3 regions of the Pullulanibacillus sp. KACC 23026 genome follow, and region 1 is predicted to be linked to each of the others. Evidence: predicted binding sites of a transcription regulator. Region 1 holds the regulator's gene; each other region holds the start of a gene.
The links. Region 1 encodes CtsR, which represses protease genes until heat stress. Its sites were predicted from a motif close to ATGGTCAATAAAGGTCAAACA; they were not measured.

Region 1 (10,814 bases):
TGGATCGAGCGGCGGACGGGTGAGTAACACGTGGGCAACCTGCCTGTAAGACTGGGATAACTTCGGGAAACCGGAGCTAATACCGGATAATCGTTGACACTGCATGGTGTCAATGTAAAAGATGGTTCTGCCATCACTTACAGATGGGCCCGCGGCGCATTAGCTAGTTGGTGGGGTAATAGCCTACCAAGGCGACGATGCGTAGCCGACCTGAGAGGGTGATCGGCCACACTGGGACTGAGACACGGCCCAGACTCCTACGGGAGGCAGCAGTAGGGAATCTTCGGCAATGGACGAAAGTCTGACCGAGCAACGCCGCGTGAGCGATGAAGGTCTTCGGATCGTAAAGCTCTGTTGTCAGAGAAGAACAAGTGATAGAGGAAATGCTATCGCCTTGACGGTATCTGACCAGAAAGCCCCGGCTAACTACGTGCCAGCAGCCGCGGTAATACGTAGGGGGCAAGCGTTGTCCGGAATTATTGGGCGTAAAGCGCGCGCAGGCGGCTTCTTAAGTCTGATGTGAAAGCCCACGGCTCAACCGTGGAGGGTCATTGGAAACTGGGGAGCTTGAGTGCAGAAGAGGAGAGTGGAATTCCACGTGTAGCGGTGAAATGCGTAGATATGTGGAGGAACACCAGTGGCGAAAGCGGCTCTCTGGTCTGTAACTGACGCTGAGGCGCGAAAGCGTGGGGAGCAAACAGGATTAGATACCCTGGTAGTCCACGCCGTAAACGATGAGTGCTAGGTGTTGGAGGGGCCACCCTTCAGTGCTGACGTTAACACATTAAGCACTCCGCCTGGGGAGTACGGCCGCAAGGCTGAAACTCAAAGGAATTGACGGGGGCCCGCACAAGCAGTGGAGCATGTGGTTTAATTCGAAGCAACGCGAAGAACCTTACCAGGTCTTGACATCCTCTGACCACCCTAGAGATAGGGCTTTCCCCTTCGGGGGACAGAGTGACAGGTGGTGCATGGTTGTCGTCAGCTCGTGTCGTGAGATGTTGGGTTAAGTCCCGCAACGAGCGCAACCCTTGATCTTAGTTGCCAGCATTCAGTTGGGCACTCTAAGGTGACTGCCGGTGACAAACCGGAGGAAGGTGGGGATGACGTCAAATCATCATGCCCCTTATGACCTGGGCTACACACGTGCTACAATGGGTGGTACAAAGGGCAGCGAAACCGCGAGGTCGAGCGAATCCCATAAAGCCACTCTCAGTTCGGATTGCAGGCTGCAACTCGCCTGCATGAAGCCGGAATTGCTAGTAATCGCGGATCAGCATGCCGCGGTGAATACGTTCCCGGGCCTTGTACACACCGCCCGTCACACCACGAGAGTTTGTAACACCCGAAGTCGGTGAGGTAACCGTAAGGAACCAGCCGCCGAAGGTGGGACAGATGATTGGGGTGAAGTCGTAACAAGGTAGCCGTATCGGAAGGTGCGGCTGGATCACCTCCTTTCTAAGGAAACGATTCTTAGCGTTAGGTGCTTTTGGTTATTTGTTTGGTTTTGAGTGTGTGAACACTCGAAATCGTCCCTTGAAAACTGGATAATGAAGTGCAAACAAGACATTAATTATAACAAGGTTAAGCGAATAAGAGCGCACGGTGGATGCCTTGGCACTAGGAGCCGATGAAGGACGGAACGAACACCGATATGCTTCGGGGAGCTGTAAGTAGGCTTTGATCCGGAGATTTCCGAATGGGGAAACCCACTGCCCTGAACGGGCAGTATCCTTACCTGAATACATAGGGTATGGAAGGCAGACCTGGGGAACTGAAACATCTAAGTACCCAGAGGAAGAGAAAGCAAATGCGATTCCCTTAGTAGTGGCGAGCGAAACGGGAACAGCCCAAACCAAGAGGCTTGCCTCTTGGGGTTGTAGGACACTCATCCCGGAAGGGGAGCTGTAGACGAACCGGTTTGGAAAGGCCGGCCAGAGAAGGTAACAGCCCTGTAGTCGAAACAGACCCCCAACCTGAGTGGATCCTGAGTACGGCGGGACACGTGAAACCCCGTCGGAATCCGGGAGGACCATCTCCCAAGGCTAAATACTCCCTAGTGACCGATAGTGAACCAGTACCGTGAGGGAAAGGTGAAAAGCACCCCGGAAGGGGAGTGAAAGAGATCCTGAAACCGTGTGCTTACAAGTAGTCGAAGTCCTTTTATGGATGACGGCGTACCTTTTGTAGAATGGACCGGCGAGTTACGATCTTAAGCAAGGTTAAGTTGAAGAGACGGAGCCAGAGCGAAAGCGAGTCTGAATAGGGCGATAGTTTAAGGTTGTAGACCCGAAACCGTGTGATCTACCCATGTCCAGGGTGAAGTTCAGGTAACACTGAATGGAGGCCCGAACCCACGCACGTTGAAAAGTGCGGGGATGAGGTGTGGGTAGGGGTGAAATGCCAATCGAACTCGGAGATAGCTGGTTCTCCCCGAAATAGCTTTAGGGCTAGCCTCGAGGGAAGAGACTTGGAGGTAGAGCACTGATTGAGTGAGGGGCCCCCACAGGGTTACCGAGTTCAGTCAAACTCCGAATGCCAAGGACTCATCCTCGGGAGTCAGACGGCGAGTGATAAGATCCGTCGTCGAGAGGGAAACAGCCCAGACCATCAGCTAAGGTCCCCAAGTATACGTTAAGTGGCAAAGGATGTGGCGTTGCCCAGACAACCAGGATGTTGGCTTAGAAGCAGCCACCATTTAAAGAGTGCGTAATAGCTCACTGGTCGAGTGGCGCTGCGCCGAAAATGTAACGGGGCTAAACGTATCACCGAAGCTATGGATCCCAATGGGATGGTAGGGGAGCGTTCTAAGGGCAGAGAAGGTAAACTGGAAGGTTTGCTGGAGCGCTTAGAAGTGAGAATGCCGGTATGAGTAACGAAAAGAGGGGTGAGAATCCCCTCCGTCGAAAGCCTAAGGGTTCCTGAGGAAGGTTCGTCCGCTCAGGGTTAGTCGGGACCTAAGCCGAGGCCGGAAGGCGTAGGCGATGGACAACAGGTTGATATTCCTGTACCACCAGGAGACGTTTGAGCAATGGGGGGACGCAGGAAGGCAAGGCAAGCGCGCTGATGGATAGGCGCGTCCAAGCAGTAAGGCTGAAGGTGAGGCAAATCCCGCCTTCATAAGGCTGAGCTGTGATGGGGAGGGAATTTTAGTACCGAAGTGCCCGTGCTTACACTGCCAAGAAAAGCCTCTAGCGAGTCTCAAGGTGCCCGTACCCCAAACCGACACAGGTAGGCGAGGAGAGAATCCTAAGACGCTCGGGAGAACTCTCGTTAAGGAACTCGGCAAAATGACCCCGTAACTTCGGGAGAAGGGGTGCTTGGCGGGGTGAATAGCCCTGCTGAGCCGCAGTGAAAAGATCCAAGCGACTGTTTAGCAAAAACACAGGTCTCTGCTAAACCGAAAGGTGATGTATAGGGGCTGACACCTGCCCGGTGCTGGAAGGTTAAGAGGAGGGGTTATCCTTTTAGGAGAAGCTCTGAATTGAAGCCCCAGTAAACGGCGGCCGTAACTATAACGGTCCTAAGGTAGCGAAATTCCTTGTCGGGTAAGTTCCGACCCGCACGAAAGGTGCAACGACTTGGATACTGTCTCAACGAGAGACCCGGTGAAATTATAGTACCTGTGAAGATGCAGGTTACCCGCGACAGGACGGAAAGACCCCATGGAGCTTTACTGCAGCTTGATATTGGATGTCTGTATCGATTGTATAGGATAGGTAGGAGCCTTTGAAGCCGGACCGCCAGGTTCGGTGGAGGCGTCGGTGGAATACTACCCTTTCGGTATGGACATTCTAACCCGGGACCGTAATCCGGTTCGGAGACAGTGTCAGGTGGGCAGTTTGACTGGGGCGGTCGCCTCCTAAAGAGTAACGGAGGCGCCCAAAGGTTCCCTCAGAATGGTTGGAAATCATTCGCAGAGTGTAAAGGCACAAGGGAGCTTGACTGCGAGACCTACAAGTCGAGCAGGGACGAAAGTCGGGCTTAGTGATCCGGTGGCGCCGCATGGAAGGGCCATCGCTCAACGGATAAAAGCTACCCTGGGGATAACAGGCTTATCTCCCCCAAGAGTCCACATCGACGGGGAGGTTTGGCACCTCGATGTCGGCTCATCGCATCCTGGGGCTGAAGTGGGTCCCAAGGGTTGGGCTGTTCGCCCATTAAAGCGGTACGCGAGCTGGGTTCAGAACGTCGTGAGACAGTTCGGTCCCTATCCGTCGCGGGCGTTGGAAATTTGAGAGGAGCTGTCCTTAGTACGAGAGGACCGGGATGGACACACCGCTGGTGTCCCAGTTGTTCCGCCAGGAGCACCGCTGGGTAGCTATGTGTGGACGGGATAAGTGCTGAAAGCATCTAAGCATGAAGCCCCCCTCAAGATGAGATTTCCCATGACTTTAAGTCAGTAAGATCCCTTAGAGATGATGAGGTAGATAGGTCCGAGGTGGAAGTGCGGCAACGCATGGAGCTGACGGATACTAATCGATCGAGGGCTTAACCTTAAATTATTGTTTGTTTGACTTCCTATCTAGTTTTGAAGGTATGATCCTTCAATTGAATACTTTGTCCGGTGGTTATGGCGAAGAGGTCACACCCGTTCCCATCCCGAACACGGCCGTTAAGCTCTTCAGCGTCGATGGTAGTTGGGGGATTCCCCCTGCAAGAGTAGAACGCCGCCGGGCAATCGATAAAGGAATCGTTTAAATGACGATTCCTTTTTTACATTGGATCATTAATTATTGATAGTGGCCGGGCCCCTGCGCCTAGCCTTGGTTTAAAAGAATGAGGTCATGCGCAAATCAACAAGGCGTCAATCGAAGAAGGGGACCCACGAAGTATTCCAAGCGAGTAGATTGGCAAGAGTAGAACGCCGCCGGGAAACAGATAAAAACGAGAATTGCGATTAAGCAGTTCTCGTTTTTTCGTTTATAGAGTGGTTGAGTGTTTCTAACGGACACTGAGTCCATTAGAGGGTCAAATCAACCCATGTAAGAGGCAAAATGTGTCTGAGTATCCGTTACACTAATAAAAATATCAAAAATCGGCCTGTAATGGACTGTATGTCCGTTAGAATTAAACATTCATGAGGTGCTTTCAAGCAGTATTCTTTTAAAGTACTATCAACTGCTTGCCGTAAGAAGCATAGTATATAACAACAGTCTGATTTAAAATACCGCTTAGTTCCAATAGAATGATCTCCATTCTTCAAGCATTAAGAAAACGATTTAATAATTTTCATTTTCATTGAAGCGTATGATATAGAAATACATATATTATAAAGGGTCAGGAAAGTAAAGAAACGGGAGAACCGTCCCCACGTTCCACCCCCACGTTCCACCAGGAAAGTAAAGAAACGGGAGAACCGTCCCCGCGTTCCACGCTTTTCTTGGGTTTCTCTAGGTTTCAAAGTGTGGAGTTTGGGAGATGCTTAGGGTAGTGGTAATGTCAGGGAAGGTGTAATGGGGGGATCGGAGGAATTTTTGTAAAAGGAGAGTATCTTATAAAAAAATTGAAGCATGTTGCTTTAATCCCTCATAAAAATGTTATATAATTTACGTCAAAGATAGTCAAAGTCAAAAAGCGGGTGAGAGGAATTTGAGAAATATATCAGACATTATAGAAGAACATATAAAGAATATTCTAAAGCAAAAAGCTGAGGTTGAACTTAAACGTAGCGAACTTGCTGAGAAATTCCAATGTGTTCCCTCTCAGATTAATTATGTGTTGAAGACCCGTTTTTCTATTGAAAGAGGGTATGTTGTCGAGAGTAAGCGCGGTGGCGGGGGATACATTCGAATTATAAAAGTAACAAAGAACGATGACCGAGAACTCATTAATCATATAGAAGCCCTAATTGATCAACGCCTGACCCAAAATCAAGCACATGCCATGATCTTGCACCTTTTAGAAGAAGGGGTCATTAACAATAGAGAGGCACGCTTAATGATTAGTGCAGTTGATCGGTCGGTAATCGATTTAAGTATTCCTGTTAGAGACCAATTGCGGGCCAAAATAGTAAAGGCCATGCTTCAATCCTTAAAATTTAAATTATAAAGCGTGATTACTAAAGGGAGGAGATTAATGTGGAATGTCAAGAATGCCATATCCGTCCTGCAACGCTTCATTTTACACGTGTGATTAATGGGGAGAAGCAAGAATTTCATTTGTGTGAGCAATGTGCGAAGGAAAAAGGTGACTTAAGCGATATGATGGTGGGCTCAGGCGCTTTTTCCATCCACAATCTTTTATCAGGTCTGCTCAATTTTGATCAACCCATGAGTGAATCTAATTCGCACGCAAGTAAACATGAAGAGCTTCAATGCGAGAAATGTGGTCTGAGATATCGCGAGTTTACTAAGATTGGGAAGTTTGGTTGTGATGAATGCTATCAGGCGTTTGAATCCAAATTAGATCCGATTTTAAGAAAAGTGCATAGTGGGAATACTGTCCATTTAGGGAAGATTCCTAAACGGACAGGAAAATCAATAGGTGTTAAGCGTAGAATAGCCGAGCTTAAAGACCAGCTTAAGCAGCTCATTATAGAAGAGGAATTTGAGAAGGCAGCCTCTGTTCGTGATGAAATCAGGGCTTTGGAAAATAGGGGGGATGTATGATGTCTCTTCAAAAATTCATTAATCAAGCCGTAAGTAATTGGATGCAAGGAGAAGGGCCAGATTCTGAAATTGTCTTAAGCAGCCGAATTCGTTTGGCACGGAATCTAAAAGATTTTGCATTCCCTGTTATTTCTTCTGTGGATCAGGCCCAAAAAGCCTTAACCTTTATAAAAGATAAACTAGAAGGAGAGGATTATGGAAAGATTGGCCCGTTTGAGTGGGTAAACATGAATGAACTAAAACCGGTCGAAAAGCGTGTCCTGGTTGAAAAGCATTTAATCAGTCCAAATCTTGCTGAGGATGCCGAGTACGGGGCCGTCTTAATTAATGCGAACGAATCGGTTAGCATTATGGTGAATGAAGAGGATCATATAAGAATCCAATGCTTATTTCCAGGCTTTCAATTAAATGAAGCTTTGACGCTTGCAAATGGCATTGATGATTGGATTGAAGAAAAGTTTGATTACGCGTTTGATGAGAAGCGCGGGTACTTAACAAGCTGCCCAACAAATGTTGGAACCGGGCTTCGAGCATCAGTAATGGTTCATCTTCCAGCTCTGATGCTGACGCAAAGAATGAATCGCATCGCACCTGCCATTAATCAGTTTGGTTTGGTGGTTCGTGGGATTTATGGTGAAGGCAGTGAAGCATTAGGAAATGTCTTTCAAATCTCCAATCAAATGACACTTGGGAAATCAGAGGAAGACATTGTGGAGGACCTTCGCGGGGTTGTCATGCAGTTGATTCAACAAGAGAAGCTCGCACGCAAGGATCTTTTAAAAATGTCAAAGATTCAGCTTGAAGATCGAATTTTCCGCTCTTATGGCGTTTTGGAGCATAGCCGAATTATTCAATCAAAAGAAGCTGCAAAATGTTTATCTGATGTCCGACTAGGAATTGACCTTGGACTAATTAAAGGGGTATCTCGTTCTATATTAAACGAATTAATGATTCTCACTCAACCTGGTTTTCTGCAACAGTATTTTAAAGAAGTGCTGACACCTGATGAGCGTGACATAAAAAGAGCAACGCTTATCCGAGAGCGACTTAAATTAGAAGAATGCCATGGAGATTGAATAGGGAGGCGGACAGAATATGATGTTTGGACGATTTACAGAACGCGCACAAAAGGTATTAGCACTCGCTCAAGAAGAAGCAGTGCGTTTAGGGCATAACAATGTTGGGACAGAGCATATTCTGCTCGGTTTGATTCGTGAGGGTGAAGGCATTGCAGCTAAAGCTTTAAAGGCCTTAAATCTTGACCCTGAGAAAATCCAGAAAGAGGTCGAGACATTAATTGGTCGTGGAAGTGATACTTCCCAAACGATTCACTATACACCTAGAGCCAAGAAGGTCATTGAGCTTTCCATGGATGAAGCGAGAAAAATTGGCCATTCATATGTTGGGACAGAACATATTTTATTAGGGCTTATTCGTGAAGGAGAAGGTGTGGCAGCACGAGTTCTGAACAACCTTGGTGTCAGCTTGAACAAAGCGCGTCAACAGGTTCTTCAACTTCTTGGCAGCCACGAATCCGCTTCTTCCCAGCAAGGACGCGGCAGCTCAGGGGCCAATACACCAACTTTGGACAGCTTAGCTCGAGATCTAACCGCTCAGGCTAAAGATGGCGGTCTTGATCCAGTTATTGGTCGAGGTAAGGAAATTGAGCGTGTGATAGAGGTGCTCAGTCGCCGTACCAAAAACAACCCGGTTTTAATTGGGGAGCCTGGTGTTGGTAAAACAGCGATAGCGGAAGGGCTAGCCCAACAAATTATTAATAATGAAGTTCCTGAGATTCTGCGTGACAAGCGTGTTATGACCCTTGACATGGGAACCGTTGTAGCGGGAACCAAATATCGTGGTGAGTTTGAAGACCGATTGAAGAAAGTGATGGACGAAATTCGCCAGGCTGGTAATATTATTCTTTTTATTGATGAACTTCACACCTTAATTGGTGCAGGGGGCGCAGAAGGGGCCATTGATGCGTCTAACATATTAAAGCCATCCCTTGCACGCGGTGAGCTTCAATGCATAGGGGCAACAACTCTCGATGAATATCGTAAATATATTGAAAAAGATGCAGCCCTTGAGCGACGCTTCCAGCCTATTAAAGTGTCAGAACCGACGAAAGAGGAGTCTATTCTTATACTAAAGGGCTTAAGAGATCGTTATGAAGCTCATCACCGAGTAAAGATTACAGATGATGCCATTGATGCCGCTGTTCAATTATCAGATCGTTATATTGCGGACCGCTTTTTGCCAGATAAAGCGATTGATTTAATTGATGAGGCAGCGTCCAAAGTCCGTCTAAGATCTTATACTGCTCCGCCAAATCTTAAAGAGCTTGAACAGCACTTGGAAGAAGTAAAGAAAGAAAAGGATGCAGCAGTACAAAGTCAGGAATTCGAGAAAGCCGCTTCACTAAGAGATACCGAGCAGAAGCTTAAAGAAGAGCTTGAGCGAAATCAGCTTGAATGGAAGCAAAAGCAAGGCAGAGAAAATACAGAAGTCACCCCAGAGGACATCGCTATTGTTGTATCCAACTGGACGGGAGTGCCTGTTCGTAAGCTTGAAGAGGAAGAGAGTGAACGCCTTCTTAAGATGGAAGAGATTTTGCATGATCGAGTGATCGGTCAAGAAGAAGCAGTAAAAGCAGTATCTCATGCCATTCGGCGTGCTCGTGCAGGTCTTAAAGATCCAAAGCGTCCGATTGGATCCTTTATCTTCCTTGGCCCAACTGGTGTGGGGAAGACAGAACTTGCCCGTGCGGTAGCGGAAACTCTATTTGGTGATGAAGACGCCATTATACGTATTGATATGTCTGAATTCATGGAGAAGCACACAACGTCTCGCTTAGTCGGATCGCCTCCTGGATACGTCGGTCATGAAGAAGGCGGCCAATTGACAGAAAAAGTTAGGCAGAAACCTTACTCTGTGATTCTTTTAGACGAGATTGAGAAGGCCCATCCGGATGTCTTTAATATCTTGCTTCAGGTATTGGATGACGGTCGTTTAACCGATTCAAAAGGTCGTACCGTTGATTTTCGTAATACGGCTATAATTATGACTTCAAATGTGGGCGCCAGTACTTTAAAACGAAACCGAAATTTAGGTTTTACAGTTGGTACAGAAGGTGAAGCCTATAATGAAATGAAGTCGAAGGTATTAGATGAACTTAAGCGCTCATTCCGTCCGGAGTTTCTGAACCGGATCGATGAAATTATTGTGTTCCACGAATTGAACAAGGATCACCTTAAGAAAATTGTTGGCTTACTTGCTGACAACTTAAAAGACCGCTTAAAGAACCAAGGTATTGAGATTCATCTAACCGAGGCAGCAAAAGAAAAAATTGCCGAAGAGGGTTATGATCCAGAGTATGGAGCGCGCCCGCTCAAACGTGCGCTTCAAAGAAAAGTTGAAGATAAACTATCAGAGGAATTGTTAAAAGGGGCTATCTCAAAAGGTGAGAAAGTCACTATAGATTACGAGAGCAATGAGTTTGTTGTTAGGAAATAAGGAATAATGAAGTTACAGAGGGACCCGGTTAGCCGAGTCCCTTTATTTTTTAGGAGCTTCAATAAAAAAAGGTTCGACTCTTGCGGAGAGCGGTCCTATTTTCATTGATAATCAACACCGTTTTTTAGTAGAGCCAATTTTTTAAGAAGTTTGATTAAATTAACAGGTTTTTCCAACAAAAAATAATCCCGAAAAGTGAATCTTTTTTAGGCTCAAACTCGTCTTATAGGAAGGCGCGTTTTATTGTTTGGAGCGCCTCCGAACAGAAAAGAGTCATTTAAATCGAATCTTTAAGTAAAAGCGGTATTATACATTTATCACACAGTTAGAAATTTGAATTAGGTACAATGAATGGATGGGCAAACATTATTCTAAGGTTATTTTAAATTTAAAGGATGAATCACATGGCTAAGAGCAAGTCAGTCTTTTTTTGCCAGGAATGCGGGTATGAGAGCCCAAAATGGATGGGGAAATGTCCGGGCTGCAAGTCTTGGAACAGTATGGTGGAGGAAACGATCAAAGCGTCAAGCGGTCGGGTTGAGCGGAATGCCCAGCGTGAGACAAGCCGTCCCATCCCTATTACAAAAATAGAGAAAACCAATGAACGCCGTATCTTAACGAAGATGAGTGAATTTAATCGTGTTCTAGGCGGAGGGGTGGTTGAGGGGTCTCTTGTTTTAGTTGGCG
Region 2 (10,814 bases), 1.2 Mb from region 1:
TCGCGAGCGTTATCGCAAAGAACTTGATATCGAGATAGCGGATTTGGGCGGGCTTCCTCTTTATAATCAAGATGATGAGAATCATCCGCCAGAGTCCGTGACTTCATTCAAACAACAAGTGGCTGAAGCAGACGGTGTCATCATTGTTACACCGGAATACAATTGGTCCATACCTGGAGTACTTAAGAATGCGATCGATTGGTGCTCACGAGTTGATAAAGTGCTCATTAATAAGCCGGTCATGGCCGTTGGGGCTTCACCAACAGCCTTTGGGACGATTCGGGCACAGGCTCATTTACGTGATATTCTTGCAAGTCCTGGTGTCCAAGCAAGAGTTTTACCGGCAGCCACTAATGAAGTGCTCGTGAACTTCGCAGCGGATAAAGTGAAAGATGGCCGCCTAGTCGATGAAACCACTTTAACTTTTCTTGATAAAGTTCTTTCACAGTTTGTTAAACAGATAAAACAATAAGACATTAAAAATACTTCTAATAAAGCCTCCTTTCTTACGGTATCAGAGAGAATGGAGGTTAATGTATGTCGCTTGCGACTAGACACGGAACATATAATAGATGCCAAACTGATTAGAGGCTGGTACAAAAGTAGTTGATGAATAGAAAAAAACGAACTTTTTCACACCTTTTAACGTGATGGGTTCGTTTTTTCATTTATAAGTTAAGTCAGTTATGAAACGCTAGTCAAAATACGTCACCTTTCCGCGGGTACGGCCCAAGCCTCCACAGCAAGGAAAACGCTTGCTTGCGGGATCTTCGGACACGTGCTGTTCCCGCAGGAGTCTCCATATTTTGACTACGCATCCTATTTGTTTCTGTCCTTATAAACATTTAGTGTTCGGAATTTAAGTCAGTCAGTTAGTTTAGTTTTGTCCCAGCCTCTTCTATATTAAGGTTCCCTTGCCTGCTATAATTTCTCCATTTAATGCTTAAATGGAAGATACTGCTAATAGAAATGGGCGATCACTCGATATAAAATTAAGGGCAGCAGTTTTAATCTTGTTAAGAAATTTTTAAGTTTCTGCATTTATATTTGAAACATTGCATGAGAATGGTTAGAATTTAACTTGAAATACTAATAGTACGAATGACCAATGACCAAGTTCAAAACCTTCGATTGAATATGGCATCTTTTATATAGAAAGTGTGTTTGAATTGATGAAATTAGCAATTGTAACAGAAACGTTTTATCCGCAAATAGATGGGATTGTTACGAGATTAACAGCCACAATTGAATGGCTTATCCAAGAAGCTGGGCTTGAGGTTCTCGTGATTGCTCCTGAGATGGGGATAACAGAATATAAAGGAGCTCGAGTAGAAGGTATTCCCGCTCGCTCCTTTTTTCTCTATCCGGGTAAAAAGTTTGCTTTCCCAACTCGGAAGGTCGACAAAATTTTAAAGGCGTTTAATCCTGATCTCGTTCATGTTGTAAACCCTGCGTTTATTGGTGTTTCAGGGGTTTATTCGGCCAAACGAAATAAATGGCCACTGCTTGCCTCCTACCATACTCATGTCCCCAAATATGCGGACTATTATAAGCTATCTTTTATTAAGCCTGCTCTATGGTGGTACTTTAGAAAACTCCATAACAAAGCCGATTTAAATTTATGTACGTCCAAATCGGTTGCAGTAGAACTAAAGGAGCAGCGTTTTCATAATGTTCACGTCTGGAAACGAGGCGTTGATACAAAGAAATACCATCCAAAAAATTATGATTTGGCGATGCGTCAGCGGCTGACAAATGGCCAGCCTGATCAAAAATTGCTTTTATATGTTGGCCGTTTGGCTCAAGAAAAAGAATTGGAGAAGCTGCGTAATGTTCTTGAAGCATCGGAAAGCTTTAGCTTAGCGTTAGTTGGGGACGGACCGCACAGGGCGGCATTAGAGAAACATTTTAAAGGAACGAAAACCGTCTTCACAGGCTTTATGCAAGGTGAAGAATTAGCAAGGGCCTATGCCTCCTCTGATATTTTTATTTTTCCATCTACCACTGAAACGCTGGGGCTCGTGATTTTAGAAGCCATGGCATCCGGTCTGCCTATTGTGGCAGCTAAGAGCGGACCAACTGAGGAACAAATTAATGATGGAATGACGGGTGTTCTCTATGATCCAACTGTTAAGGGAGAATTTGTAAGGAAGGTTCTTACATTAGAAGATGAACAATTTCGTCAAACCTTATCTGAACAAGCACGAGCTTCAAGCCGTCAATTTAGTTGGGAGGCTCAAGCGGAACAATTATTGGGCTACTACAAAGAGGTTTTCAAGGTCAGTGAAAGCAACTTGAGGGTCTTAGACGACATTCAATGAGGGAGCTCTTAGAGTGAAACAAGGGTTTATTAAAGGGTTAATCCAATATATTAAATTTGGAAGTATTGGTCTGACAAGCGGAGCATTGGATCTAGGGAGCCTTAATTTAATGCTGTGGATATGGCCGACGTCAAACCATCTTCTGTTAGTCGTTTTTAATACATTCGCCTATGCGCTAGCTGTATTGAACAGTTATATTTGGAATTCGCGTTTTACTTTCCGAGAAGGACTGGAGCGTTCACACAAACAAAGGGCAGCTTTTATTATTCAAGCTGTGGTTAGCTTATTGATCAGCGATGGTGTTCTTTATATAGCTACCTTAATTTTGTCTATTGGAAATGTCATACCAAGATTATTGGTTTATAATATTGCGAAGCTCCTATCCATGTTTTTGTCCTCGCTTGCCAGCTTTTTTTTCATGAAGTATTTTGTTTTTCGGGAAAAGAAAATGATAAGAAGAAAAGAAGGTCGTCTTACTTGACCCTAGAAATTCCTAAGTCTTAAGGAGAGGAATACGTTTATATGCAGCATCTTTCTGAGAGTTTGATTCAATTCATTCAACATCTAGGGTCATGGGGCATTTTTCTTGGCATGTTTATTGAGAGCGCCTGTATCCCTTTGCCAAGTGAAGTAATCATGTTATATGGCGGGTTCATGGTTCATAAAGAACTCCTGACGTTTTGGAGTGTTATTGTTGCTGGAATAGTTGGCAATTTGATCGGGTCTTTGCTCATGTATTGGATTGGCGCTCGATTTGGGCGGCCTTTTATTGAGAAGTATGGGAAATATGTGTTCTTTAACTATAAGCATCTTGAGGCCGCGGATCGCTGGTTTGCAAAGTATGGGGATTGGGCAGCCTTTTTTGGTCGGCTACTTCCAGTTATTCGAACTTTCATTTCCTTGCCTGCAGGAATCGCCAAAATGAAGGCGGGGCGTTTTGCACTCTTCACGGTCTTAGGGTGTATTCCTTGGAATATCACTCTAGCCTTCTTTGGAATGAAATTGGGGCAGCATTGGGAGATCGTTCAAACCTATCTTCATCCGGTCACTTATATTATTTTAGTCATCCTAGTCCTACTTATTATCCGTTTTATCTATCGTTTAACTAAAGATCGACGAATGGCCTAATTCGTCCTTATCAAGCGACTTCTCATCCAGAGTCGCTTTTTTTAATGACAACCATTTACTTAAATAAGGAGGAGAAAGATGGACCTGCCAGACCGGTTTATACGAAAAATAAAAGGGGCTTTTGGAAAAGACGGGGAGGAGTGGCTTTTAAGTTTGAACGAACGTGTTCTAGCGATTCAGCAGGCTTGGAGATTGTCTGATTTAATGCCAGTTCCCAATCTTTCCTATAATTATGTCTTAAAAGGCCATGATGAAACAAGAACCCCTATTCTATTAAAACTCGGGCTCCCCTCTTTTGATTTTTCTAATGAGAGGAAGGCTTTGCAAGCGTATGCTGGAGCGGGTTGCTGCCAACTGTTAAAAGCCGATGATGATAAGGGTGCCATGCTCCTTGAACAGATTGTTCCAGGGCAAATGCTCTCGGAATTAACCGATGAAGAGGAAGTGCTGCATCAGTTTTCCAAGGTGTGGAAGGCGATCCGAAGACCAGTTCCTAACATGTGTGAATTTCCAACGATTCGCGATTGGTCAAAGGGGCTTGATCGCTATCTTTCGGAACACTCTGATGAAGAAGAATTCATTCCAGTGGAGGAGGTATGGGAAGCCAAAGCCTTATTTGATGACTTGTTGGCAGAAGAAAATGAGAACGGCCTTCTGCATGGTGACTTGCATCATGAGAACATTTTATTTTCAGATGAGCGCGGCCCGCTTGCCATTGATCCAAAAGGTGTCGTGGGCCCGGTTTATTTTGATTGCGTATCGTTTATGATCAACCACTTACATAATAAGACCGAACCGGAAAAACGATTGGCGCATAGAGTGGATTATTTAGCAAAATCGCTAAGCCTTGACAAAAAGTCTATGCTTAAAGCCGCCATTGCCTTAAGTACTTTGTTTGCCTGCTGGTCAATTGGGGAGGCCGACCCTGAATGGAACAAGACCTATCGATGCGTTCAGTGGTTTAAAGATCAATTGGCGTCCTGCTAATGAATGGGTTAATGCTGATTTTTATAATAACAAGATAGTTGACCTATACCCTTTTCTTCTCATTGAATAGCCTATTAAGGACAAATGAGGAGGAGGGAGGCCTAGTGTTGGATGATTTTAGAAAAAGTCATATGAACGAACGGTTATTTGAGAAAGATTATAAGGAAACGGTTGATCAAACGAAATTGATTCAGATCATTAACCATTGCAGTCTCCACTGTGATGAAATGATCACCTATTTGTTAGATCAAGAACAATTAGGCGATCGCCGTCGCCAGTTGAAGCTTCTTCGCGATTGTTCAAGTATTTGTGGATTTACGGCCAGTCATATGGCAGCACAAAGCTTTTTAACACCTTCATTAATAAAATTATGTGCTTATACATGTGAGCATTGCGGGCGTGAATGTGGTCAATTTGAAGACCCTATGTCTGTACGTTGTTCCAAGGTGTGCTTAACTTGTGCAAGATATTGTCAGGAAGCCAGTGTTTAATGCACGCTAAAGACAAAGAATAAAAGGCAGCTCCTAAGAAAAGGGGCTGCCTTTGGCTCGCTTAATAGTCAATGGATTCATAATCCTTGGGATGCGGGGTTGGTTCGGGTGGACTGATGACGGTTGATTTTATTTTATAGAGCGGTTCTTCTTGACGGGTGTCGCCTTGACGCCCCTTCCTTTTTTTATCAGCTGTTCGGTCTCCCATGTACACCACCTCCTACATCTAGATTTCCATTTTAGTTAATGAACGATTCACGTAAGTTCTTTCCACCAATTATCGAATATGGAGGGTGGGAGCTCCCGTTTATGTTGAGTCATGGCATATCGAGTTTCAAGCGCTTCTGCGACTTGATCGGTGACATCTTTTCCCTCTAGGTAGTCGTCGATCTCATCATAGGAGATGCCAAGCTCGGTTTCGTCGGCCTGCTGTGGTTTTTGCTCCAATAAATCAGCGGTAGGTTTTTTAAGATACAATCGTTCCGGACAGCCTAATGATTTAAGAAGGGCTTTCCCTTGTCGTTTTGAAAGACCCGAAAGCGGTAGTAAATCGGCACCGCCATCACCATATTTGGTGAAGAACCCAGTGATCGCTTCTGCTGCATGATCCGTCCCAATAACAAGAAGGTTGTTCATGCCGCCAAACGCATATTGAGCGATCATTCGCAGGCGTGCTTTCACATTGCCTTTTTGAAAATCACTAAGTGGTTTGTCGCTCACTTCATTAAACGTGTTTTGAAAAGCGGTTGTGCTGGCTTCAATATTGAAGATGACTTGATCCTTTGGTTGAATGAAATTAAAGACAAGTTCTGAGTCGGCTTCGTCCAATTGATTGCCATGCGGGAGGCGGACAGCTAAGAAGGTGTAACCGCCTCCCTGCTCTTCATTCAGTTCATCCACGGCTAATTGAGCCAGTTTTCCTGCTAAGGTTGAGTCTTGCCCAAGGCTGAGACCCAAAACAAACCCTTTTGCTTTTGCTTTTACGCAATAATCCTTTAGAAAATCAATTCGCTTACGAACCTCAGCTTCAGGATCGATGGTCGGTTGAACGTGTAGTGCTTCGATGATTTCTTTTTGTCTTTCGCGCATCTTAATACCTCCAATGCTTGATAGGATTCCCATTTTTTATCCCGCTTTACCGGATTGTTACCACTAAGATAGGAATGAAACCGGCCGTAAGCCCCAATAAGTATGACTAACATTATGTAGGGGGGATAGTATGCCCAATTAATAAACTTTTACTTTATTATAACCTAATGACAGGAAACATTACATGAAAATGGTACAGTCAGGGCACGCCGGCTTGCCTATTTTTAAGTGTGATTGGCTGGCTGAATAGTTACTGCTTTCTGCTAGTTGGATCAAGCTCTTACCGTTATAAAGAGAGACAAGTCGGCTGGATAAGACATGTTAGGTCACCTTCCTCGCATAATATAGCTTTTGAGGTGACATTTATGAGGCGCAACAATCAGTTCCGACCAAAAAAGAAACGACAGGCGCCGGTTCCTTGGTCAAAGCCGGTCCTTTTAGGAGTAACCTTAATGGTCTACTTAGTTATGACTTTTTTGGGGCTGAGACTGGCCTCACATATTTTAGAACCAACGTTAAAGACTATGGCAGAGTTTGAGGCAAGAAAGGCGATGACCTATGCCTTTAATTATAGTTTAAGCACCGCTCGCTTAACGGATCTCCCAAAGAACCCGGAAGCGATGACGCAAACACCAAAAGAATCTTATCAAGATTTTTTTATCACTAAGACTAATAACCAAGGGAAACCGGTCCTGGTTTCGTATGATACAGCTAAGGTGAATGCTTTCTTGCATGATAAGACCCAGCGATTAGAGGATTTTCTTTATGCGATGGAGGATGGGACGATTACATTCCCGCCAAATTATAATAATCGAATCCAAATCCACCAAAAGCCGATGGGACATTCAACTGAGATCCCCCTTGGGCTGCTTACCCATTTGCCTTTGCTTGGAGGGCTGGGTCCACGTATTCCTATTCGTTTTGATTTTCTGAGCGAATTGTCGACGCACGTCAAGTCGGAGGTGAAGCCTGTTGGGGTTAACTCTGTGCATCTCACTTTATACGTTCAAGCTACAACTAAGGTTCAGCTCATCATGCCTTTTCCGACCGATCCTATAAAGGTAGAGAAAAACATCCCGATTGGTGATATTACGGTCACAGGGGAAGTCCCTAAATATTATCAAGGTTCCCCGTCTTCCAATGCGAAAAAGCAGAACTGACACTTGAAATGGATTGCCTTTCATGCCCCTCATAATTTGAATTCGAGTCGGACATAATGTGAGGTGAGGTGATCAACATGAACGATCAACAGTCAAACGAAGACTATATCCAAAACATTCTTGGCCAATGGAAAGGTCAAACCCTTCTAATAGTAAAAGAAGAATTAAACAATATTGATCAAGCTTATCTGCAATTAGAAGATGTCCAAATTCAAGAGATTAGCCGCGACACGGATGATTATCTGGCTAATCGGTCGATCCAATTAATTGGCGGCGGTGAAACAGTTGAAACGAGCGGTGAGGCCCCGCTTCCTTATGCACGTTATGACATTCCTCTGACAGAAATAGGGGAAGTCAAACAAGAGGGCAATCAACTCAAACTGACTAACGACCGAGCCACCTACACAGTCCACCCAATATGAGGTAACGACGACAAGCTATTGGGTGTTTGGCTATTGTTTGGAGGCAGGTAGCGTATCCTCGTTACGCTCGTTTGATTTAAGTGTAACGGGGATTCCTTATTGGCTAGTTTTGAGGCTGATTTCAAGAATAGTGGTAACTTCGAGACGCTATTTCTTCGGATAGGGGCCATTTTGACCTCACATTTGAGTAATCACGTATTCTGGTTACGCCTAATTGATTTTGTGGGGGTACTTTAATCTATTTATACTTATTATTAACTAGTTTTGATTATCTTTTAATAAAATTATCACCAAAACACTTGAAAGTTAGTAAAGGTCAAAGTATAATAGGCTTACAGGCGAATGAAAGCCTCGAACTCTATATTGTTTACCTTATCCTAATGATCATTAAGATTGACAGGGCTAGGCAAATGATTTAGAGTATTTTTAGGACCTAAAGGTCAAAGTTAGTCAAAGTCAGCGTTAGGGGGAATACAAGCTAACGGACTTTATCGAGATTGCTTAACTTAACTCACAAATCAAACTTAATTAATTCAGGAGGAATGTTCGATGAGATGTGATCGTTGTCATGAAAATCAAGCTGTCATGAATTTGAGAGTTCGTATCAATCAGCAAAGTGCGACTTACAATCTCTGTGAATCCTGCTATAAAGAAATGAAACAAAAAACACCTTCTTTATATAGCCAAGGAGGTTTTTCGATGGAGGATCTATTTAAATCCTTTCAACCGTCCTTTGGTTTTAGCCAAGCATCTGGGCAAAATATGGCGCATCCACAAACGGGGCAAGGAGGCCGAGGCGGGCTTCTTGACGATATGGGTAAAAATCTTTCACAAGCCGCTCGTTCTGGGCTAATTGATCCAGTGATTGGCCGCGACCAAGAAGTGCAGCGTGTGATCGAAACGCTAAACCGTCGCAATAAAAACAATCCGGTTCTGATTGGTGAGCCAGGGGTTGGTAAAACAGCTATTGCTGAAGGACTCGCCCTTCGTATTCATGAGGGCCAAGTTCCTGCAAAGCTTAAAAATAAAGAAATTTATGTGCTTGATGTCGCCTCGCTTGTTGCAGGGACAGGCATCCGCGGTCAGTTTGAAGAGCGCATGAAGCAGTTGATTAAAGAATTACAAGAACGTCCAAATGTTATTTTATTTATAGATGAGATTCACCAGCTTGTCGGCGCCGGTTCTGCAGAAGGGTCTTCTGATGCCGGAAATATTTTGAAACCAGCTTTGGCACGCGGTGAACTGCAAGTTGTCGGAGCAACGACGTTAAAGGAATACCGCAAAATAGAAAAAGATGCGGCTTTGGAGCGTCGATTCCAGCCGATTATGGTGAATGAGCCTAGTAAGGATGAAGCTATTGATATTCTAAAAGGTTTGAAGTCGCGCTATGAAGACTTTCATCAAGTAGCCTATAGTGATGAAGCGATTGAGGCATGTGTCACACTTTCCAGCCGCTATATTCAAGATCGCTTTTTACCGGACAAGGCGATCGATCTCATGGATGAAGCGGGTTCAAAAATTAATCTTGCGTCCAGCAGTCAATCGAAGAACGGTATTCAGGAAAGACTGGAACAGATTGCTGATGAAAAATTAAAAGCAACAGCTCAAGAGGATTATGAGCGCGCGGCTAAGCTCAGAGATGAGGAAATAGCTTTACAAAAGCAATTAGAGAACTCAGCAACCGAAGAGGAAACGCCAAAAGTTGATGTTGAAACTATCCAACTATTAATCGAAGAAAAAACAGGGATCCCTGTTCGTCGTCTTGAGCAAGATGAAAAGACGAAGATGCGTGATCTAGCTGAACGCTTAAATGCTCAAGTGATCGGACAAGAAAAGGCCGTTGAAAAAGTAGCAAAGGCGATTCGCCGCAATCGGACAGGCTTTCGCCGTAATAACCGTCCAATTGGTTCATTCCTTTTTGTTGGGCCAACAGGAGTCGGGAAAACGGAGCTATCTAAGTCATTAGCGAAGGAACTTTTTGGTGAAGAAGAGGCGATGATTCGCCTTGATATGAGTGAATATATGGAGAAGCATTCTGTCTCCAAGTTAATTGGTTCCCCTCCTGGCTACGTTGGGCATGAGGATGCCGGTCAATTAACGGAGCAAGTGCGCCGTAAGCCATACAGCCTCATCTTGCTTGACGAGATCGAAAAAGCGCATCCGGATGTTCAGAATATGTTCCTGCAAATTCTTGAAGATGGCCGTTTAACGGATAGTCAAGGTCGCACCGTAAGTTTTAAAGACACGGTGATCATCATGACAAGCAATGCCGGTGTGGGCGCTGTAAAACCAATAAAGGTTGGTTTCGGAGCACAAGAGGATCCTTCCGTTCAAGAGAAAGATCGCTTTGAAGACTTGAAACTCTCATTCCGTCCAGAATTTTTAAACCGATTTGATGGTATTGTCCGCTTTGAGGCGCTTTCGAAGGAGAACTTAATTGCCATTGTCGATCTCATGCTTCAGGAAGTTGCAGAGCTTGCAGACGCTCAAGGTATTAAGCTTCATGTATCAGAAGAAGCAAAAGGCTTATTAGCTGAGCTAGGTTATGATCCGCAATTTGGTGCTCGTCCGCTTCGCCGGGTTATTGAAGAAAAAATCGAGGATGCTATTGCAGACCTTCTTATTGAAAAAGACCGAGTTCAAGCTGTAACAGTGACTGTTAAGGATGGCGAGCTCATAATCTCTGACCAATCAGTAAGTGAAATTAAATCATAATGATCGTCAAAGCTGAATTCCCAGTGAGGGTGTTCAGCTTTCCTTTTTACATAAGAAGATAAGCGAGCACTTTTTTTGGTGGACAGACCGGTAAGACTTGTTTTTGAAGAAGAACGGTTAAGGTGCGAGAAATCAAAAAAGCTCCTATTTTAAATGTTCCATGACTCTTTTGCGTGAAACAAGGATATATAATAGGATTTAACGAATAACTAAATTTAAATAATTTTTTTGGTGAACTTTAAGGGGGAATTGGTCATGGTAAATCATGAAATTGACTATAAAATTTACGGGGATGACATGCAGTTTGTGGAAATTGAATTGGATCCCAATGAGACCACTATTGCTGAAGCTGGGGCTTTGATGATGATGGAGGACTCTATTGAAATGGAAACTATTTTTGGTGACGGGAGCAACCAAGGCGGGGGAATCATGGGAAAACTTCTGGGTGCCGGCAAGCGGTTGTTAACGGGTGAGAGTTTATTCATGACAGCTTTTACGAAT
Region 3 (10,814 bases), 1.1 Mb from region 1:
AAGAATATAAAGCACTTGCTGTGATCGTCGCAACCGGGGCTGAATATAAAAAGCTGAACGTTCCTGGAGAGAAGGAATTAGGCGGACGTGGTGTCTCCTACTGTGCGGTTTGTGATGGAGCTTTTTTCAAAGGGAAAGAGCTTGTTGTCGTAGGGGGTGGTGATTCAGCTGTTGAAGAGGGAGTTTATTTAACTCGTTTCGCTTCAAAAGTGACGATTATTCACCGTCGTGATAAACTGCGTGCGCAAAAAATTCTTCAAGACCGCGCTTTTAAAAATGAGAAAGTCTCGTTTATTTGGAATCATACGGTTAAAGAGATTCATGAGACGGACGGTAAAGTCGGTGAACTGACACTTGTGAACACACAAGATGGCAGTGAACAACCGTTCAAAGCAGACGGCGTGTTTATCTATGTCGGGATGCTCCCGCTTAACCAAGCTGTATTGAATTTAGGGATTACGAATGCAGCGGGCTATATCGAGACGAATGAAAAGATGGAAACGCGTGTCCCTGGTGTCTTTGCCTGTGGTGATGTTCGTGAAAAAGAATTGCGCCAAATTGTAACGGCTACGGGTGACGGTGCCATTGCGGCGCAAACGGCTCAAGCTTATATCGAGAATCTTAAAGGTTAATACGAAAGACACACGCGGCTTTCTAAGCACTTGGCTTGGAAGGTCGTTTTTTCTGTTTGGCTCTGTTGATTTCTATTTGCTTTTTAAATTAGCGAAAAAGCCTTTACTACCGCGAAATTATTTCGTGACAACCCCTTTAACAAACTGACTTTTTAAAAAAATCATAGTTGTTTAATCACTTTGTAGTGGTAAAGCAATAAAGTTTATGGTAAGATTAAGGAGAAATTTGACCCCCTTTTTATAAAGGTATTGGCACGAGCCTTGTCGCTCGTGCTCTTTTTTTTTTATAAGAAGCATGTTCGCTTTGTGGCATGATTTAAATCATAGTATACTTAAGGCAGTGAGGTGACGCCTGTGCAAAGAGTAACGAATTGCTTATTAAAAGATGGCGATGAAGTGTTGCTTTTACAAAAGCCGCGCCGTGGATGGTGGGTCGCTCCAGGAGGAAAAATGGAGTCCGGTGAATCGATTCGAGATACGGTCATTCGTGAATTTCGGGAGGAAACGGGTCTTTATTTAATCCAGCCCACTTTAAAAGGTGTGTTTACATTTATAATAAAAGAGGGTGAGTCCATTATTGATGAATGGATGATGTTCACCTTTTACGCTGATGCGTTCGAAGGGGAATGCCTAGAGGAATCAAAGGAAGGGAAGCTTGCCTGGCATCCGTTTAATCAACTGCAAACTCTTCCTATGGCTGAAGGCGACCGTCACCTTTTGGATTATGTTCTACGGGGAAAAGGGATGATTTACGGCACTTTCCATTACTCTCCGGATCATGAACTTTTATCCTATCGATTAGATCCAAGTCAATAATGGACCAAAAGGGCTAAGGGTCTGCTCTTCTTTCTTATTGTAAATGGTTCGACTCTTTTTAGAAATGAGGTCATTTAGTATGGCTCAATCCATTCAAATCGTTATTATTACAGGAATGTCTGGCGCAGGGAAAACGGTCGCCATGCAATGCTTTGAGGATCTTGGTTTTTTCTGTATTGATAATTTGCCGCCGACTCTTCTGCCAAAATTTATTGAAATGGTAGAAGAAACGGGAGATAAGTTATCAAAGATTGCCTTAGTCATGGATTTAAGAGGACGTGACTTTTTCGATTCGCTTTTTGGATCTATTGACCATTTAGATTTGAACGCTCATGTCAAACCTAAAATTTTATTTTTAGATGCCAAGGATAATGTCCTTGTAAGACGATACAAAGAAACAAGGCGATCTCATCCACTTGCACCGAGGGGATTGCCATTAGAAGGCATTCAGTCCGAGCGCCGCATGCTTGAGGAGATTAAAGGGCGCGCTCAATATTACATCGATTCAACTGAACTGAAGCCGATTGAATTGAAAGAAAAGATTGTTGCCATGTTTGGGGAAGAAACCGACGCTCATTTTAATGTCAATGTTGTTTCATTTGGATTTAAATATGGAATTCCAATTGATGCAGATCTCATGTTTGACGTTCGCTTCTTACCGAACCCTCATTATGTCGAGCACATGAGGGAGCGGACGGGGCTTGATTCTGATGTGGCAAGCTATGTATTCAAATGGTCGGAAACCAAACAGTTTCTTAATAAACTCATGGATTTTCTGACCTTCATGCTGCCGCAATATAAACGTGAAGGCAAGAGTCAGTTGGTGATAGCCATTGGTTGTACAGGGGGAAAACATCGTTCCGTTGCTTTATCTGAAGAAATAGCAAAACGTCTATCGGAGTCTTATACAGCAAAGGCGACGCATCGTGATATTCATAAGGGAAAAATCGTCGAATGATGACGTCGAAGCCTAAGATTGTGACGATCGGCGGGGGAACAGGGCTGTCTGTTCTCTTAAGGGGACTTAAGCATCATGAACTGGATTTAACAGCTATCGTCACGGTTGCCGATGATGGCGGCAGTTCGGGTGTGTTGCGTCAAGAATTACAAATTCCACCTCCTGGGGATATACGCAATGTCCTTGTTGCTCTTTCTGAAACCGAACCGCTTTTTGAACAGCTCTTTCAGCATCGATTTGAAACGGGTCATGGGTTAAGCGGGCACACACTTGGGAATTTGCTGCTTGCTGCGATGACCAGTATTTCTGGAGATTTTGTCAAAGGAATTCGGGAAATCAGTCGAGTCCTAAATGTCAAAGGCAAGGTTTTGCCCGCTGCCAACCAAAGCATTGTTTTAAAAGCTTTGATGTCAAATGGCGAGATGGTCGTTGGGGAGTCCACGATTCCAAAGCATGATGGAAAAATTAAACAAATGTTCTTGGAGCCCCCAGATGTTGAACCTCTTGAAGAAAGCTTAAATGCTCTTAAAGAGGCTGATCTTATTATTATTGGGCCAGGAAGCCTTTATACAAGCCTTTTGCCAAATCTCCTTGTTCCAAGATTGCAGAAAGAGCTGTGCCGGTCACAGGCTCCCAAATTATATATTTGCAATGTCATGACGCAAAAAGGGGAAACCGATCATTTTACAGCATCTGATCATATACAAGTCCTCCTTGATCATGTCCCGAACCTTTCGTTAGATTACATGATCGTAAACAATCGAACCGTTCCTAAAACGATTTTAAAGCGTTATGCTCTTGAAGGTGCAAAGCCGGTCGATTATGATAAGCAGCGATTAGCGAGCTACGGCTTTCAGGTTATAAGTGATAAGATTATTAAATATGATAAATCTGTGATTAGACATGATGAAACAATTCTAGCCAATTGGGTCATTCGCATTTTAGCGATGGAGAAGTTAAAAAGAAAACAAGATCTATATGACAAATAAGGTTTCATAAACACCAGCTGATCCCCCTTTTGCTAGGTTCAAAGGGGGATTTTTTTAAGTATAAGTGCAGCTTGGCGACTGCGCTTGCCTAAGGTCTTGGTGCCAAGTCAAGTTTTCTTTAATACCCTTAAAGCAATAGCTAACAATATTGGCCTTCTTCCGTTATAATAAAGGTTTATAAGGACTTAATAGGGAGGTGGAAAAGGTGTCGTTTGCAGCAGAAACAAAAAAAGAATTAACGCGCCTTGAATTAGAGGACTGTGGGGCTAGTCCAGAGCTTGCAGCCTTGATCCGTATGAATGGATCCATCTCTATCATGAACAAGCAGCTCGCGCTAGACATTACGACTGAAAATGCAGCCATTGCTAGACGGATCTATTCGTTAGTGAAATATGTTTACGATTATCCAGCTGAAGTGCTTGTACGTAAAAAAATGAGGCTCAAGAAGAATAATGTCTATATAGTGCGAATGCGTGAAAAGGCGAGGGACATGCTTGAAGACCTCAAAATTATGGACCAAAGCTTTATGTTTACAAGAGAAATAGATGCGACCTTAGTCAATACATCCTGTAAGCGCCGGGCTTATTTACGAGGAGCCTTTCTTGCAGGCGGCTCGATTAATCATCCTGAAGCGTCTTACCATCTCGAGATTTTCTCCAATTACGAAGAGCACACACAGTCCTTAGCCGATTTGATGAATCGTTATGAACTCAATGTGAAATGCCTTCCAAGAAAAAACGGTTATATTCTTTACATGAAAGAAAGTGAAAAGATTACCGAATTCTTGAATATTGTGGGCGCACACAATGCTCTTTTTGCCTTTGAAGATATTCGAATTGTTAAGGACATGCGCAATTCAGTGAATCGGCTGGTCAATTGCGAGACCGCTAATCTTAATAAAACGGTTAGTGCGGCCATGAAACAAGTTGAACATATTAAATTAATCCAAAAAAATATAGGATTAGACCGATTGCCCAAGAAACTTCGTGAGGTGGCCGAGCTTCGTCTGGAATACCCAGATGTCACTCTGAAAGAATTAGGAGAGCTCGTCCAAGGTGAGGCGATCAGTAAGTCGGGGATTAATCATCGCTTTCGGAAATTATCCGCGATTGCTGAGAAAATTGAGAAAGGGCATATTTCGGAACTAAAACTCAATTAATAAGGCTAACCTAGAGAGGTTCTCTTTTGCAAAAAAAATGGTCGTTTCCCGTGCATCTTCCTCATTATTTAGGTATGGTTAATGAAAGAAAGCGCTAAAATGTAGATAAGAAAACTAAAAAAAGGGGTTGAACACAATGATTCAAAAGGAAGTCAAGATCCAATTGAAGAGCGGACTCCAGGCCAGACCGGCTGCGCTCTTTGTTCAGGAAGCGAATCGATATCGCTCAGAGGTGAACCTCATCTCGAATGAAAAAACAGCCAATGCCAAAAGCATTATGGGAATCATGAGTCTAGCCATTGGCCATGGTGAAACCATTCAACTGCAGGTCAGTGGGCCAGATGAAGAAGAAGCCATGCAAGCTTTAGTGACCTTTGTCCAAAAAGAAGATTAAAAGGCAGTAAAAACAGGGGAACGAGTTCCCTCATCAGAAGGCGTTTTACCTGAACTCCTAATAAGAATCGCAGACCATTTCTCCTAATTGGAATGGTCTATTTTCTATGTGTCGGAGGCTATTTTTATGCGTGTACGATGAATGATTGTCTTGCTGACTTTTTGGAGGTCCATTTTTTAGTGAGCCTTTGCTGAGAGAGTGTTGTGATAGGCGGAGAATTTCCGGCTAATGTAAAATTCAGGGCAAAATTTAGAGAGATAAGCGGAATAATTCCGCTTATCTGCTCTAATTAAGACAAAATCCAGGGCTTTGGAGACACATAAACGGAAAAACTCCCGTTATTTTTAGGGAAATAGATGTATTTCCCAAAATAACCGGAATATCTCCTGTTATTTTTCAAACAAACAGCGCTAAGACTAGATAACGAAAAAGAGCATCCCCATCGATGCTCTTTTCTTTTTGGAAGATCCCCATCTACTACAAAAAAACAGCACACGCGACAGGTGGATGTCAAACCACGGGATGCTCACTGGGCAACAAGGTTACCGTCTAATTGTTACAAACTCATTCCTAAGAAGGCGAGTGATAGTCCGCCTAGATAAGAGAGGAGGATGTATAGTAGAAAGACGCGCCAGTTTTTTCCTAAATGGAGTTGGATTGCTTCTAATTTAAAGGTGGAGAAGGTCGTGAAGGCGCCTAGAAATCCTGTTCCAAGGAGCAGGGTAATCGGGCCGGAAAAGTGACTGATGAATCCGAGGCAAAAGGCGCCAACCCAATTGACCAACAAGGTTCCAATTGGAAAGGTGGTGGACCACGTTCGTTTTGCCCATGTGCTTATTAAGTAGCGTGCCATCGCTCCAAAAAAGCCGCCTAATCCAACATATAAAATATCGATCATTGCAAGCCCCTCCTTCGCCCAGATTGATAGCCAAGAAATGAAAAGGCCCAACCGCCGAGGAGGCTTAAAAGGATATAGATGAAGGCCATGAAAAAGAAATGCCCTTGAATAAGCTTAACGGTTTCAACACTAAAGGTAGAGAAAGTTGTAAAGGAACCGATAATGCCGGTGCCAACCCCGGTGACGATCCATTTGGGAAGTTTGGGTGAACGGGCAGCTGTTGCGGTTAACCAAGCAAGAAGAAAAGAGCCGATGAGATTGGCTGCAAAAGTTCCAAGAGGAAATGCTCCTGGATGAGAATTGGCAAATAGGAGACCGACCGAGTAGCGAAGAATAGCTCCGATGATCCCTCCAACTCCTACTATAAACACCATGTTTTTATTCCCCCGTAAATGAAATGGATTTATAAGGATCCCTATATTCTTAACAAGAAACGTTGTAAAATCAAGTAATATCCCCAAAAAAATAGACTCCTGCTGTACATGCAACCCCGGAAGGTTGATACAGCAGGAGTCATTAGCTTTCTAAAAGCGGTTGGTTAGCCCCTCGATTTAAGACGCTAACAGGTGAACTCCATCACCTTTACATTTATATCCCTATTTCTTTGGATAAAGCACTTCGTCAATAAGACCGTAATCTTTAGCGGCCGCTGCTTCCATGAAATTATCGCGTTCTGTGTCGCGGTCAATAATTTCAAGAGGTTGACCCGTACGCTCAGCCATAATTTTATTAAGCTTTTCGCGCATTTTAATAATGCGGCGAGCGTGGATTTCAATGTCCGTTGCTTGACCTTGTGTTCCACCAAGAGGTTGGTGAATCATAATTTCACTGTTTGGAAGAGCAAAGCGTTTTCCAGGTTCTCCGGCACATAACAAAAAGGCACCCATGGAAGCGGCCATTCCAATACAAATAGTTGAAACCTTGGCATTGATGTGCTGCATGGTGTCGTAAATGGCCATTCCTGCTGAGATGGAACCGCCAGGACTGTTTATGTACAAGGAGATTTCTTTTTCAGGGTTTTCAGCCTCTAGGAAGAGGAGCTGTGCAACAATAGCATTTGCAACGTTGTCATCAATGGCCGTACCAAGCATAATAATGCGGTCTTTCAACAAACGAGAGTAAATGTCGTACGCCCGCTCGCCACGATTGGTTTGCTCAATAACTGTAGGAATTAAAGGCATTTTATAATCCTCCCTTTTTAATATCTTTGTCTTAAATCGTTTAAATGATGGATCAACTCGACCTAATCATACCTCAAATGGTCAAATTAGGTCAAATAGAATGATTAGTTATGTATTCTATGTTTCACCTGTCATCATCATTCCCTTTCTATGTATTTTTAAACCTTGATTTTTTGGGGCATTTATCCATAATGAAAGGAGAATAAACGGCAAAAAATAAACACGTGCCCACCAAGAGGAAATTCTTAGGTGAGCACGTATCTTTTTAAGGGCAGATGGCGGCTGAAAAACGGATTAAGGTCTTAGCTTAAAGGGAATTCCGGACGATTCAAGTGCTTTTTCGATCCATTTGGCACGCATGGTGTCATAATCAAATGTGACGGTAACGGCATCTTTATCGGGATGGTAGGTGACTTGGTCAATTCCGATGAGGTTGTGTAAGGCGCCGTCAATTTTTAACCTTTCATCGGGTTGATGAAGTCCGACAGAATAGAAGGTAATTTCATTATCGCCAGCATGTGACGTTTTAGGGGGGGCTGTTTTGGCCAAGACAAACGCTACTCCTATGACCGCAATCACACAGACTGCCATGAGGCTTTTTTTCAACATGATTCAATCCCTCCAACCTTAGATAAAGAACTTATTCACTAAAGGTTAGAGTGTCTCGTTGGGGCGCAAATTATGTATCACTTTTGGGATTGATGAAAAAAGATTGCTTCATACCAACTTCTGATGTATAATAAATTTTGTCTTTAAAAATAGGCGCCCGTAGCTCAGCTGGATAGAGCGGTGGTTTCCGGTACCACGTCTGCCGGGGGTTCGAATCCCTCCGGGCGCGCCATAAAAACTAATAATGTCAAGGGATTAGCTGATTTTAGCTAATCCCTTTTTAATGCATATAGAGGTTTTGGCACGCCCCTGACTTGATTTAGTTTGGCGGCGGACAACAGGCTATTCATTAATAAAATTTTAGCAAGGCAGAAAATCGGCGCAGAGGAAATTTTAAGGTACTAATATAAGTGGGAACAAGGCAATCCGCTTTCGCCTAAAGGCTTGGCGCGAGCCTTGTTTTCTTTAGGGCTTCGGAGCGTCGCTAAGGATGTGAGTGACCGATTGATCTCGGGGAAAATCGGTCATAACTTTATTATGTGAAATAGTGATCAACGGTATCTTGATCATCAACAGCATCCAGGAGTTGCTTGAGGGTGATCTCCTTGCCATTTATTTCTCCCCATCCTTGGTTTTCCTTTTTTAACGATTTCCAACCGTTCTGGGTGTTTAGTTGGCTGTTAAAAATGCCAGAGCTTTTTTCTAAAACTTTTATATCGATTGTTCTAATATGAATACCGGTCATCTTCGCCTCCACCTCCTGTCAGTTATGGGTCCATGAAATTAACCGTCATAGCGGTCGTTGTCCCATACTGCCGAATGCCACTCCTCTATGTTTGAATCGCCTTCTTGTCTGACACCAGTATTAACCTTTGTTACAGCACGCCACTGATGGGCGTTAGTGGGACCATCCATAAACAATCCAGACGTTGCCGTTATTAGATCAATAGTTAGATGGCCAACTTGAATATGCGGGTCCGATCTTTTCCTTCTCATCCGCTCACCTCGCGTTTATTTAACATTAATATTTAAGGGGTGAGGCATTTATGAAAGGACAAAGGAAAAAACAAATCTTCACCATTAGAAAGAGACTTCATTTGGATGTATAATTTAAATGAGGGGGGATGAGGATGGAATTGAAGCAGACGCTTCAGCAGCAAATGAAAATGGCACCGATGTTATTTGAGGCTATTTCACTTCTACAATATAACCAGGTCGATCTTAACGCTTTTTTAAAGGAAAAGACGCTTGAGAATCCCTTGCTCGACTATCAAGAAGCTGATATTTATGCGGATTCGTCATTTAATAAGAGAGGAACCGGTGTATCGGCTACTGATGTTTTAGAAAACACGATGACAAAAGCAGAGTCCTTTCGAGAGGATTTGAAGCAACAAATTCGCGTTCATCCACTCAGTGAATTGAATCAGGCTTGTGCCTTTAATATGGTTGATAATCTTAATGATAAAGGTTATTGGGTGGAGGATACGAAAGAGTGGGCGCTCACAATGGGGTACCCTGTTGAAGAGGTGGAAGCTTCTCTTCGCCTTTTGCAATCCTTAGAACCAGCAGGAGTGGGAGCCACTAGTTTACAGCATTGTCTCTTGCTCCAAGCTGAGAGACTTATAGAGGAGGAGGAGCTCTCTTCTATTGTTCAGGCATTGATCCAGGATTATTTAGCGTTTTTGGCTGATGAGGACTGGGAGGCGCTGAGTGAACAGATGGGAATTAGTATCCCGATTCTCTTAGAGGCCTATGAGAGGATTAAGCAGTTATCCCCTTACCCTATAACAGAAATGAATCCAGAGCCTATTCAATTTATCATTCCCGATCTTCTTTTAGAAGAAAGAGAGGGGCGCTTTCGTTTAAAAGTGGATTTAGCGGTACAGCCGAAATTAACGATAAACCGAGACTATTACAATCAGTTACTGGATGCTACTCGTGAAACCAAAGAGAGAAGTTATGTTCATCAAAAATTCTCTGAAGCAGAGTGGTTGCTTAGAGGACTTAATAAGAGGGAGGAAACCCTTTTTAGAATCGCTGAAGCTCTTTCGCGGTTTCATGCCTCCTCATTTGCCTTTCCTCCGGAGAAATGGATGCCGCTGACATTAAAAGAAATCGCGGACCAACTTGACTTACATGAATCAACAATTAGTCGTGCGGTTAAGGGCAAATATGTCAGAACACCCTATGGAATATTGGAGCTCAAGCGTTTCTTTCCAAAGGGAGTCCGTCCGTTTGGCACTCACGGATTGTCATCCGACCATATAAAAAGTCTAATGCGAGAACGGATTATCAATGAAGACCCTTCTAATCCGTTATCCGACCAGGTCCTCGCCAATTGGTTTCGAACTGAACATGATCTGAGCCTCTCAAGACGAGTGATTGCCAAGTATCGAACGGAGCTTGGAATTGAGTCTTCTATGAAACGACGCCAGCGAAAGTAAAATAAGTCTCATTGTTCATAGAGCAAGTTACGCCTAATCAAAATAGGCGTAACGCCATTCCTTTATTTCGACATTTCAGCCCATTTTAGAGTCGGATAGCATATTCTCGTTACGCTCAATCGAAATAGGTGTAACGCCATTATCTTATTTGGGCAATTCGGTCCAGTTTAGAGTCGGATAGCATATTCTCGTTACGCTCAATCGAAATAGGCGTAACGCCATTATCTTATTTGGGCAATTCGGGCCAATTTAGAGTCGGATAGCGTATTTTCGTTACGCTCAATCGAAATAGGTGTAACGCTATTATCTTATTTGGGCAATTCGGTCCAATTTAGAGTCGGATAGCGTATTCTCGTTACGCTCAATCGAAATAGGCGTAACGACATTATCTTATTAGGGCAATTCGGTCCAATTTAGAGTCGGATAGCGTATTCTCGTTACGCTCAATCGAAATAAGTGTAACGCCATTATCTTATTTGGGCAATTCGGTCCAATTTAGAGTCGGATAGCGTATTCTCGTTACGCTCAAACGAAATAGGCGTAACGGCATTCCCTTATTTCGGCATTTTCAGCCCGATTCGAGTCGGATAGCGTATTCTCGTTACGCTCAATCGAAATAAGTGTAACGCCATTATCTTATTTGGGCAATTCGGTCCAATTTAGAGTCGGATAGCGTATTCTCGTTACGCTCAATCGAAATAGGCGTAACGACATTATCTTATTAGGGCAATTCG

Region 2: PU629_RS05055 (ATP-dependent Clp protease ATP-binding subunit) is a predicted target of CtsR. The motif match lies at 7,901-7,921, and genes of this name have one in related genera.
Region 3: clpP (ATP-dependent Clp endopeptidase proteolytic subunit ClpP) is a predicted target of CtsR. The motif match lies at 7,105-7,125, and genes of this name have one in related genera.

The regions. Positions count from the first base shown of each region.
Region 1 covers NZ_CP119107.1:4,697,999-4,708,812, reverse strand. Annotated here, with positions in the region: rRNA gene PU629_RS21940 (16S ribosomal RNA) at 1-1,458, shown strand, start outside; rRNA gene PU629_RS21935 (23S ribosomal RNA) at 1,583-4,499, shown strand; rRNA gene rrf (5S ribosomal RNA) at 4,564-4,679, shown strand; gene PU629_RS21925 (CtsR family transcriptional regulator) at 5,593-6,051, shown strand; gene mcsA (protein-arginine kinase activator protein McsA) at 6,081-6,611, shown strand; gene mcsB (protein-arginine kinase McsB) at 6,611-7,687, shown strand; gene clpC (ATP-dependent protease ATP-binding subunit ClpC) at 7,707-10,127, shown strand; gene radA (DNA repair protein RadA) at 10,532-10,814, shown strand, end outside.
Region 2 covers NZ_CP119107.1:1,145,827-1,156,640, forward strand. Annotated here, with positions in the region: gene PU629_RS05005 (NADPH-dependent FMN reductase) at 1-472, shown strand, start outside; gene PU629_RS05010 (glycosyltransferase family 4 protein) at 1,173-2,321, shown strand; gene PU629_RS05015 (GtrA family protein) at 2,335-2,802, shown strand; gene PU629_RS05020 (DedA family protein) at 2,844-3,449, shown strand; gene PU629_RS05025 (aminoglycoside phosphotransferase family protein) at 3,528-4,436, shown strand; gene PU629_RS05030 (four-helix bundle copper-binding protein) at 4,541-4,927, shown strand; gene PU629_RS05035 (hypothetical protein) at 4,989-5,135, opposite strand; gene nadE (NAD(+) synthase) at 5,183-6,016, opposite strand; gene yunB (sporulation protein YunB) at 6,469-7,176, shown strand; gene ymzB (protein YmzB) at 7,254-7,598, shown strand; gene PU629_RS05055 (ATP-dependent Clp protease ATP-binding subunit) at 8,148-10,313, shown strand; gene PU629_RS05060 (TIGR00266 family protein) at 10,569-10,814, shown strand, end outside.
Region 3 covers NZ_CP119107.1:1,022,278-1,033,091, forward strand. Annotated here, with positions in the region: gene trxB (thioredoxin-disulfide reductase) at 1-632, shown strand, start outside; gene PU629_RS04455 (8-oxo-dGTP diphosphatase) at 987-1,448, shown strand; gene rapZ (RNase adapter RapZ) at 1,528-2,406, shown strand; gene PU629_RS04465 (gluconeogenesis factor YvcK family protein) at 2,406-3,395, shown strand; gene whiA (DNA-binding protein WhiA) at 3,601-4,554, shown strand; gene PU629_RS04475 (HPr family phosphocarrier protein) at 4,691-4,948, shown strand; gene crcB (fluoride efflux transporter CrcB) at 5,505-5,846, opposite strand; gene crcB (fluoride efflux transporter CrcB) at 5,843-6,220, opposite strand; fluoride riboswitch at 6,347-6,436, opposite strand; gene clpP (ATP-dependent Clp endopeptidase proteolytic subunit ClpP) at 6,443-7,027, opposite strand; gene PU629_RS04495 (hypothetical protein) at 7,322-7,636, opposite strand; tRNA gene PU629_RS04500 (tRNA-Arg) at 7,790-7,868, shown strand; gene PU629_RS04505 (hypothetical protein) at 8,172-8,381, opposite strand; gene PU629_RS04510 (hypothetical protein) at 8,420-8,632, opposite strand; gene rpoN (RNA polymerase factor sigma-54) at 8,767-10,080, shown strand.